Regions from separate parts of the Kitasatospora sp. NPDC001664 genome, predicted to be linked through region 1. Evidence: predicted binding sites of a transcription regulator. Region 1 holds the regulator's gene; the other holds the start of a gene.
What was found. Region 1 encodes HspR, which represses chaperone genes until heat shock. Its sites were predicted from a motif close to TTGAGNNNNNNNNNCTCAA; they were not measured.
Positions count from the first base shown of each region.

Region 2: the regulator HspR is predicted to act here: its motif matches at 2,407-2,425, upstream of lon (endopeptidase La).

Region 1 is NZ_JBSFGS010000032.1:9,907-15,298, reverse strand. Features, by position in the region: gene ACWCYY_RS33355 (LuxR C-terminal-related transcriptional regulator) at 1-497, shown strand, start outside; gene ACWCYY_RS33350 (hypothetical protein) at 527-1,150, opposite strand; gene ACWCYY_RS33345 (helix-turn-helix domain-containing protein) at 1,693-2,616, opposite strand; gene ACWCYY_RS33340 (heat shock protein transcriptional repressor HspR) at 2,938-3,423, opposite strand; gene dnaJ (molecular chaperone DnaJ) at 3,431-4,573, opposite strand; gene grpE (nucleotide exchange factor GrpE) at 4,682-5,281, opposite strand; gene dnaK (molecular chaperone DnaK) at 5,278-5,392, opposite strand, start outside.
Region 2 is NZ_JBSFGS010000005.1:202,438-207,829, reverse strand. Features, by position in the region: gene ACWCYY_RS09735 (response regulator transcription factor) at 1-18, opposite strand, end outside; gene ACWCYY_RS09730 (rhomboid-like protein) at 549-1,223, shown strand; gene ACWCYY_RS09725 (hypothetical protein) at 1,595-2,314, opposite strand; gene lon (endopeptidase La) at 2,448-4,841, shown strand; gene ACWCYY_RS09715 (hypothetical protein) at 5,239-5,392, shown strand, end outside.

The sequences.
Region 1 (5,392 bases):
ACCTGGAGGCCGGAGGGCGCAAGTTGACGTTGTACCAGCCGGGTGCCCGGTCGGACGCGCCCACCGTCGAGTACGCCGCGCGGCTCAGCGCGTGGGGCGAACAGATCCGCGTCCTGGATGAGCCGTTCACCCGGATGCTGGTGTTCGACCGTCAGCTCGCGGTGGTCCCGGCCAGGGCGGACAACACCTCGGCGGCCTTCGTCGAGGACCCGGCGGTGATCAATGTCCTGCTGGGGATCTGGGAGCGCGACTGGGAGCGGGCCGAGCGCGTTCGGTGGAGTGAACTCGCAGGTGCGGCAGGAAAGTTGGCGGTACACGAGCAGGTCGGCCGACTGCTCGCACAGGGCCTCAGTCAGCGGGCCGCCGCCTCCCGGCTGGGCCTGAGCGAGCGGACGGTGGCCGGGCACATCGCGAGGCTGCGGGAGCTGTACGACGCGGACACCCTGTTCCAGCTCGGCTGGCAGATGCGCGGGGCGGAGGGGATGTCAGGTGAGTGACCGTCCCCGCGCGTCCGTGGCGGACGGGGTCAGCCGGTGGCGACGCCGCCCCAGTCGCTCCAGTAGCCGTAGCCGGAGGTCTCCTGACGGGGCGTCGGGAAGGCCTCGGTCGGGGCGGTCCAGAAGCCCTCGCGGAGCGAGAGCGCCATGCCGGCCCAGTCCAGGGCGGTCTCCACGGTGTGGTGCAGGGCCTCCTGCGACCAGGTGTCGTCGAAGACCAGCGGCAGCACCGGGGCGACCTGCTCGATGGTGGCTATCAGCGGGTTGTGGGTGATCGCCTCGTCCACCAGCAGTACGATCGGCTTGCGCAGCGAGGACGCCCAGCCCAGCTCCAGCGCGACGCCGGCCGAGAGCGGGGCACCGACGTAGGCGAAGACCAGGTCGGCGGTCTGCAGCGCGCGGAAGTCGGACGGGACGCGGGGCTCGGGGGCGCGGCCGTTCACCGTCCAGGCGTCGCTGTGGTGGGCGCTGTAGACGGCGGCGCCGCTCTTCAGCAGGGTCGAGCGCAGGGTGGTCAGCCGGGTGCGGCTGGCCAGCGTCACCACGCTGTCCGCCGGGCCGGTCAGCCGCATGAGCGGCGCGGCGAGGAACACCCGGGCGCGCCGACCCTCGGGGGTCTGAACAGCGCGGTTGCGCAGGTACGGCTCACTCATGACGACTCCGGACGAATCGGGGGCGGGGAGCGAATCCCCACAAGCAGTGTGGTGGTTTTAGAGAATGCTGCTGCGCATTCGTTGAGGCCAAAACTATTTGGTCGAGTTCATGTCACCTGGTCAGCGCCCCCGTGAACAACTCGCACCGACCAGTGGGAGAGTGCATTGATCGTCCCGGCCTGGGGGGTGTGGCGTCTACCGGCACTCGATGTCATCTCCCTGCCTGGCAGAGAGATGACACACCTCTTACGCTGCCCTGGTATGCGCCGGGAGTGGCAGGATTTATATTGAACCGATAGTCATACCCGTGATCAGTCCAGGACCACACAGGACCACATTGGAGGGAGTGCTCTCGTGCGTAGTGCGCGTCGCCTCATCGCCTCAGCCGTTCTCCTCGGTGCCGCACTTTTCCTCGGCGCGGGCACCGCTAACGCTGACAGCGTCTGGCAGCTGAAGTCGGCCAGGGTTACGGCCGCCGCTCTCGCCGACGACAGCGTCTGGCAGTAGCGCAGGCCACGGGGGCACCTATCCCGCCGGGGCGGTCAGACGATGTCCGGGCCGTCCTCGGCGGGCTCCTGTGCTGCCGCACTGTCCTGGGCCAGACGCCAGCCGAGCTGGAACAGGGTGTCGACCCCGTAGTCCTCACGCATCTCGGCTATGTGGCGGGCCAGGGTGCGCTCGCTCAGCCCCAGGTTCCTGGCGATCACCCGGTGGCCGATGCCCTGGGCCATGGCTCTGATGATCTGCCGGCGGAGGCTCGAGAGCACCTCGGGCGGCACCTCGCGGCTTCCCTGGAACGGGATGGCCCGCTCCCAGAAGGACTCGAAGGACTGGATCAGGTACGTGATCACGGCCTCGTCCCGCACGAAGGCCGCCTGGGTCATGTCCTTGCTGCCCGGGATGATCGCGACTTTGCGGTCCACCACGATCAGGATGGTGAACGGCTCGTCCAGGGTCCGGATCTGACTGCCCGCCTGCGTCATCGTCTCGACGTACTCCAGGGTCGGGCTGGAGTAGCGGGCGCTCGGCTGGTAGATCGTCCTGGTCGTTCCGCCGCGGCGGAGCACCTCCATGTCCCGCTCGATCGCGGTCCGGACGGTCTCCGGCCGCCGACCGCCACCCGGCTGCGCGGTGAGCAGCTCCTGGGAGCAGTTCTCGACCAGGGCGGCGAGGCGTTCGTTGATGGCCACCTTGCCCTGGACGTACTCGATCGAGCCGCCTCGGTCAGCACGTCGGGTGAGCTCGCTGTAGGCGTCGCCCAGCTCCCGGATCTCGTCGTCGAAGGCCGCCGACCGGGTCAGCAGTTGGACCGCCTCGCGCCGCCAGGCGGCGCTGCGGGAGGTGGACAGCCGCTCGGGATCGACCGCGACAAGGGTGCCCGGAGTGTCCAGATCGCGTACGAAGAGGCCGTAATCGAGCAGTTCCTGTGCGTCTGGACCGGTCGGTTCCTGTCCGTCTGCGGTCAAGCGGCCGCCTGCCTGGATGGCCGACAGGTAAAGCGCACGTGCAGTCCGGGAGAGCGGGTTTCCTCCGGGTTCCGCCGAGGACAAACTCCCTGGTGCGCTCACTCGTACCGCTCCTCTCCGCCCTTCGTCCGTGGGGCTCTGCGGGTGCTGCACAGTGAAGCATAGGGATCAATACGGATGATAGGCAGAACGGTTCGACCACTGGGCCGGCCGTTCGTTTACAGCCACCGTACGGCTCACAGGATGCACCCTGACACGACCGACGGGCGGGAGGTCACCCCCCGGACGGAGGGGCCGCCCGCCCGATCGGCGAACCACCGGCTACCGCTTGGGGCGCCAGACCACCAGGGCGCTGGACTGCTGGACCTGCTGGTAGGGGACCAGGTCACGGCGGTAGGAGGCGTGCACGGCGGCCTCCCGCTGCTGGAGCGCGGCGGCCGCGCCCTCCAGGGCGTCGACCATCTCGCCGACCTTGGCCTGCAGGGCGGCGACCTGGTTCTCCAGCTCGATGATCCGCTTGATGCCCGCCAGGTTGATGCCCTCGTCCTGGGAGAGGCGCTGGACCTCGCGCAGCTGCTGGATGTCCCGGGCCGAGTAGCGGCGGCCGCGGCCGGCGGTGCGGTCGGGGCAGACCAGGCCGAGGCGGTCGTACTGGCGCAGGGTCTGCGGGTGCAGACCGGAGAGCTCGGCCGCGACCGAGATCACGTAGACCGGGGTCTCCTCGGTCAGGACGTAATGAGCCCGGGGGCGGGCGCCGCCGGGCAGGCCTTCGCCGAGGCCGGGGCCGATGGGAGGGGTCGGGCTCATCTGGTCATCACGCTCCCTCTGCCGCCTTGAACAGGGCGGCTCGCGGGTCGTCCGAGGCGGTGGCCTCGCGGTACTGCTCCAGGGCGGCGAGGGCCTCGTCGTCCAGGTGCTTGGGGACCACGACCTCCACGGTGACCAGCAGGTCGCCGCGGGTGCCGTCCTTGCGGGTGGCGCCCTTGCCGCGGGCCCGCAGGGTGAGGCCGTTGGCGCTCCCGGCCGGGAGTTTGAGCTTCACCGAGGGGCCGTTCAGGGTGGGCACCTCGATGGTGCCGCCCAGCGCGGCTTCGGGGAAGGTGACCGGCACGGTGACGGTCAGGTTGTCCGCCTTGCGGCCGAACACCGGGTGGGCGTCCACGTGCACGGTGACGTAGAGGTCGCCGGGCTGGCCGCCCCGCTCGCCCTGGGCCCCCTTGCCCTTGAGCCTGATCCGCTGCGAGTCCTGGACCCCGGCCGGGATGCGCACCTGCATGGTGCGGGCCGAGGAGGCCCGCCCGCTGCCGTGGCAGACCGTGCAGGGGTCGTCGACCAGCATGCCGCGGCCCTTGCAGTCCCGGCAGGGCTCGGAGAGCGCGAAGGCGCCCTGGCCGCGGCTGACGGTGCCCGCGCCGACGCAGGTCGGGCAGACCCGGGGGGTGGTGCCGGCCTTGGCGCCGGTGCCGGAGCAGGCCCGGCAGGCGGCCTGACTGGTCATCCGCAGCGGCACGGTGGCGCCGTCCACGGCCTCCTCGAAGGCCAGCGTCACCTCGGTCTCGACGTCCGCGCCGCGGCGCGGCTGGGGCTGCCGGGGGCCGCGGTTGAACAGGCCGCCGAAGAGGTCGCCGACCCCGCCCCCGCCGCCGCCCTGCGCCCCGCCGAACAGGTCGCCGAAGTCGAAGCCGCCGCCCTGCGGGCCGCCGGCCCGGAAGCCGCCGCTGCCGAAGAGGCTGCGCGCCTCGTCGTACTCCTTGCGGCGCTTGTCGTCGGAGAGGACGTCGTACGCCTCGGAGATGTCCTTGAACTTCTCCTCGGCCTTGGCGTCACCCTTGTTGGCGTCCGGGTGGAACTCGCGGGCGAGCTTGCGGTACGTCTTCTTGATCTCCGCGGTGGTGGCGTCCTTGGGCACGCCGAGGACCTTGTAGTAGTCCTTCTCCACGTAGTCCTTCGCGCTCATGGCTGCCGCCACCTCCCGTGGCTGTTCCGTACTGGGTCGGTCGGGGATACGGCACTGCGGAGCCGCCCGTCGTCCAGGACGACGGACGACTCCGCAGTGCGTGCCGTGTCAGCTCTCCGAGGCACCGTCGGCCTTGTCGGAGTCCGACGAGTCGGCATCCGCGGCGGTGGTCTGGGTGCCCGGCTGGGGCTCCGCCACGGCCACCATCGCCGGGCGGATGATCCGCTCGCCGATCCGGTAGCCGGGCTGGAGGATCTGCACGCAGGTGTCCTCGGTGACGTCCGAGGAGTAGCTGTGCATCAGCGCCTCGTGCAGCGTCGGGTCGAAGGGCTCGCCCTCCTTGCCGAACTGCTGCAGCCCGAGCTTGGCCACGACCGTCTCCAGGCTGTCGGAGACGGACTTGAACCCGCCGGTGACCTCACCGTGCTCGCGGGCCCGGCCGATGTCGTCCAGCACCGGGATCAGGGCCTCCAGGATGTTGGAGACCGCGATCTCACGGACCGTCAGACGGTCGCGCTCGACCCGCTTGCGGTAGTTCTGGTACTCCGCCTGGAGGCGCTGGAGGTCGCCGGTGCGCTCGGCCAACTCCCGCTTCGCGGTGGCGAGTTCGTCACCACCCGCGACGGCCTCCTCGGCCGCCTTCAGGACGGCCTCCTCGGCGGCGGCGGAGTCGTCGCCGGGCTCGGTGCCCTGCGGCTTCTCCGTCATGCCGACGCACCGCCCTTGGGCTTCTCGTCGTCCACGATCTCGGCGTCGACGACGTCGTCGTCCTTGGCGCCGGCCGCGCCGGCGTCACCGGCCGGAGCGGCACCCGCGGCG
Region 2 (5,392 bases), on a different contig from region 1:
CTGCTGAATCTCTGTCACGGTCACGCCACCGCCCCCAGGGCTGCGGCCCGGCTGCCTGTGGGGACAGCGGGGTCCGCTCGTAGTCGTCTTGTGTTCCGTCGGCGGGCCCGTGCCGGGGCCCGAAAAGCACCCGGACCGTCCGCCGAGGTCACGGGCTCCCGGAAGGGTGCGCAGGTGTGGTCCGCGCATCCGTTCCGCTCTGGTCGCAGCGTACGTACACCGCGAGCATCCCGGCAGGTGAACCGGGCACAACCGGCCTGTTGACCGGCCTCGCCCCGGGCCCGGGATGCGGCACGGGGCGATACCTTACCCGCCGAAAATATCGCCCGTAACGGTGCGTATGCCGTTGAAGGGATGGCAGACTCCTGGGCGGGTTCGCTACTGGTCCGTAGGCGTAGGGCTGGTCCGGACCAACGGCGGGCAGGGTTCGAACCGAGCTCACAGCGGATTCACAGGAGGCTCCCAGTACGGGGAAGTACCGTGGGCGTTCTGCGAAGTACCGTGAGCACGACAAGTCACATGGTGGCACGAGTGGACCGGAGGGCGGAATGGCTGATCTCCGGCTCCGGCTGCGCGCCCGGCTGCGGAGCGTGCTCCCCACGCCCCGCCGCAACCCCTTCGCGCTCGGGTACCTCGCACTGCTGCTCGGCACCACGCTGTTCGCCCGCTTCGGCGATCCGGCGGTCGTCGACCGGCTGCAGGCGTTCTCCAGTTCGGACGCCCACAACCTGCTGGACCACCCCGTCGGCTCCCTGCTGCTGAGCGGGACGTGGGTGGCCGGGCCGGTCTGGATGCCGTACTTCTGGGCCTTCGCCGTCACCGTGGCGCCGCTGGAGCGGCGGGTCGGCGGTCGGCGGGCGGCGGCGGTCTTCGTGGCCGGGCACGTGCTCGCGACGCTGCTCTCGCAGGCGGTGGTGCTGGTGGTCGTCGCGGCCGGGCGGTTGGACGGCGCGGCGCTCGACGGCCTGGACATCGGTGTGAGCTACGGCGTGTTGGCGTCCCTCGGGGCGCTCGCCGGTCTTCTCGCGCTCCCCGGGCGTCTGTGCGCGCTGGGTGCGGCCGGCGCTCTGATCGGTCATCAACTCCTGGACGACGCCGACCTCGTGACCGGTGTCGGCCACCCGGCGGCCCTGCTCGTGGGCGTCGCCCTCTGGCCCTGGCTGCGCCGCACCACCGGCCCGGGGCACCTCGCCCTGCGGCGGCTGGAGCCCTCGGAGGCCTGAGCCCGGGGCCGACGGACGTGGCAGCGCCACCGGGGGCGCGAGGAACTGCGCGCAGGGGAACGGCACCGCCTGCAACTGGCTCGCGTGCCCCGATCTCACGCTGGTCCGCCTTCCGTTCTCGCGCAGTTCCCCGCGCCCCCGGAGGGGCGGCCACTCACGTCGGGGACGGCGGCGCGTGCAACTGGCTCGCGTGCCCCGATCTGGCGGTGGGTCGCCTTCCGTCCTCGCGCAGTTCCCCGCGCCCCCGGAGGGGTGGCCACTCACGTCGGGGACGGCGGCGCGTGCAACTGGCTCGTGTGCCCCGATCTCACGCTGGTCCGCCTTCCGTTCTCGCGCAGTTCCCCGCGCCCCCGGAGGGGCGGCCGCTTGCCTCAGGGGAGCTGGTGGCGGCGGGCGAGTTCGGCGAAGACGGGGCCGGTGGCGGCGGAGAGGCGGACGGGGCCGCGGGTTGCGGTGGCGCAGTCGCCGTCGGGGGTCTCCAGGAGGGTGGGCGGGCTCCAGGGGCCGGGGAGGGCGGCGCAGGCGGCCAGCAGGGCGGCGCGGACGTCCGTGGTGTCGAGCCAGGTGGGCCGGACCACGGCGGTGGGTCCGTGCGGGGCGCGGCCGGTGGTGACGGTGGCGTCGGGGGCGAGGGCGTCGACCAGTTCGCGGGCGAGCCGCTCGGCCAGGGCGGTGGCCGACGGGTCGTCGGGGTCCGCGGACCCGACGGTGACCAGCAGCCAGAGCGAGAGGTGGTCGATCAGCTCGCGGACGGCGTCCGTCGTCGTCGCGCCGGCCGGGCCGGGCTGCTCCGGCGCGGCGGGGTCGCGGCCGAGCTCGGCGTAGAGCAGTGGCCGCCCGTCGGCGTCGTCGAGCCGGGCGAAGGGTTCGCCGTCCCAGACCTCCAGGCCGGCCAGGTCGAGGCCGAGCTCGGCGGCCGGCCCCGCCAGGACGGTGCGCAGGGCCTGCTCGGTGGTGCCGCCCGGGTGCGGGGCGGCGAGCAGCAGCCCGTCCGCGTCCTCGGCGAGGGCCCGGTTGCGGAGGGCGGCGGGAAGCCTGCGGGGCTCCGGGAGGGTGACCCGGATGCCGAACTCGGTGGGCTGGATATCCACGTCCGGCACTCTGGCGCACCGCCCCCGCCTGGGGCAATGCCCTGATCGCTCAGAGCGAACAAGCTCCGGGGAACATTGGCGGCTCACCGAACCTTAGTCAGGTCAACTCAACTTCACTGACTGGGGAGAGATCATGGCATCGACGTCCACTCCGCTCACCCTGCCCGTGCTCCCCCTCGACGACGAGGTCGTGCTCCCCGGCATGGTGGTCCCGCTGGACCTGAAGGACTCCGAGGTCCGCGCCGTCGTGGACGCCGCCCGGGCCGCCGTCTCCGGCGGGGCCAAGCCGCAGGTGCTGCTGGTGCCGCGGCTGGACGGCACGTACGCCTCGGTCGGCACGCTGGCCACCGTCGAGCAGGTCGGCCGGCTCTCGGACGGGGACCCGGCGGCGCTGGTCCGCGCGGTCCGACGGGTCCGGATCGGTGCCGGGACGACCGGCCCCGGTGCGGCGCTCTGGGTGGAGACCAGCACCTTCCACGAGTCGGACGCCGGGCTGCCGGTGGCCGGCCGGGCCGCCGAGCTGGTGAAGGAGTACAAGGCGCTCTCCACCCACTGGCTGCGCAAGCGCGGCGCCTGGCAGGTGGTCGACCGGGTCTCGCAGATCGACAAGGTCGGCGAGCTGGCGGACAACATCGGGTACGCCCCCTTCGTCACCGCCGAGCAGAAGCTCAAGGTGCTGCTGGAGTCCGACCAGCTGGCCCGCCTGGAGTACGCGCTGGTCCTGCTCCGCGAGCACCTCGCGGAGGAGGAGGTCAACGACACCATCCGCAAGGACGTCGAGGAGGGTGTGGCCAAGCAGCAGAAGGAGTTCCTGCTGCGCCGTCAGCTGGAGGCGGTCCGCAAGGAGCTGGCCGAGCTGAACGGGGACCCGGCCGACGAGGAGGGCGACTACCGGGCCCGGGTCGAGGCGGCCGAGCTGCCGGAGAAGGTCCGGGAGGCCGCGCTCAAGGAGGTCGACAAGCTGGAGCGCTCCTCCGACCAGTCGCCCGAGGGCTCCTGGATCCGCACCTGGCTGGACACCGTCCTCGAACTGCCGTGGAACGTGCGGACGGAGGACTCCTACGACATCAACGGCGCCCGCGCGGTGCTGGACGCGGACCACGCGGGCCTGGCGGACGTGAAGGACCGGATCGTGGAGTACCTGGCCGTGCGCAAGCGGCGCGCGGACCAGGGGCTGGGGCAGATCGGCGGCCGGCGCGGCGGTGCGGTGCTGGCCCTGGTCGGGCCGCCCGGCGTCGGCAAGACCTCGCTCGGCGAGTCGGTCGCCCGGGCCATGGGCCGGGAGTTCGTCCGGGTGGCGCTCGGCGGCGTGCGGGACGAGGCGGAGATCCGCGGGCACCGGCGCACCTACGTCGGCGCGCTGCCCGGCCGGATCGTCCGGGCGATCAAGGAGGCCGGGTCGATGAACCCGGTGGTCCTGCTGGACGAGATCGACAAGGTCGGCTCCGACTACCGGGGCGACCCGGCGGCCGCCCTGCTCGAGGTGCTCGACCCGGCGCAGAACCACACCTTCCGCGACCACTACCTGGAGGTCGAGCTCGACCTCTCCGACGTGGTCTTCCTGGCCACCGCCAACGTGCTGGAGTCCATCCCCGAGCCGCTGCTCGACCGGATGGAGCTGGTCCGCCTGGACGGCTACACCGAGGACGAGAAGGTCACCATCGCCCGCGACCACCTGCTGCCCCGTCAGCTGGAGCGGGCCGGCCTCAGGCCCGAGGACGTGACCGTCGGCGAGGACGCGCTGCGCAAGCTCGCGGGGGAGTACACCCGTGAGGCGGGCGTGCGCACCCTGGAGCGCTCGGTGGCCCGGATCCTGCGGAAAGTCGCGGCCGAAGCCGAGCTTGGGGCGCGAGAGCTCCCCGCCGCCATCGGAGCCGAGGACCTGCGGGCGCTGATCGGCCGGCCGCACCACACCCCGGAGGCGGCCCAGGAGCCGGCCGAGCGGCGCACCGCCGTCCCCGGCGTCTCCACCGGCCTCGCCGTCACCGGCGCCGGCGGCGACGTCCTCTACATCGAGGCCTCGCTCGCCGATCCGGAGACCGGCTCCACCGGCCTCACCCTGACGGGCCAGCTGGGCGACGTGATGAAGGAGTCCGCGCACATCGCGCTCTCCTACCTGCGCTCGCGCGGCGCCGAGCTGGAGCTGCCGGTCACCGGGCTGCGGGAGCGCGGCATCCACCTGCACGTCCCGGCGGGCGCCGTCCCCAAGGACGGCCCGAGCGCCGGCATCACCATGACCACGGCGCTGGCCTCGCTGCTCTCCGGGCGGAGGGTCCGCCCCGAGGTCGCGATGACGGGTGAGGTCTCGCTGACCGGGCGGGTGCTGCCGGTCGGCGGCATCAAGCAGAAGCTGCTGGCGGCCGACCGGGCCGGGATCACCACCGTGATCATCTCCAAGCGGAACGAGCCCGACCTGGACGACCTGCCGGGCGAGGTGCTGGAGCGGCTGACGGTGCACACCGTCTCGGACGTCCGGGAGGTGCTGGAGCTGGCGTTGGAGCCGGCGGCGGTGCCGGTCTCGGTCTGAGGATGTATCAGGCCCGGCAGGGCGGAGGTGGTGCCCTGCCGGGTCCCGCAGCGGGGTGCAGCTGGCTGGGTTGCCCTCAGTCGGCGAGAGGGTCTTCCGCTTCGCGCAGTTCCTCGCGCCCCTGGATGCCCCTGGCGGGGCACCAGGGGCGCGGCCCGTACCGTGAGACGGGTCTTGTGTGACGGTCCGTCAGCACGGCAGGATCCCCCGCATGGACCGCCACACGCACCTGAGCCGTCGACTCGCCGTCGACCTGGCCCGTGCGTCCTCGGCCATCTGTCACCGCGCGCTCTGATCCGCGCGGTGCCCTCCCGCCCGGCCGATCGCCGGGCTCCTCTCACGTCCCACCGGGCGGAGTGCACCCCTGTCGTGCCCCTCCTCCCGGAAACGGACCCCCATGCGCCTGCGCACCCGCGCCGCCGTGCTCGTCACCGCCGCGCTGCTGCTCTCCGCCCAAGCCCCGGCCCACGCGGCCGCCGAGCCGTACGCCCCGCTCCCGCCGGTCAACCCGTACGCGGGCCCGCCCGGGACCGCGACCATGCACGGCGACA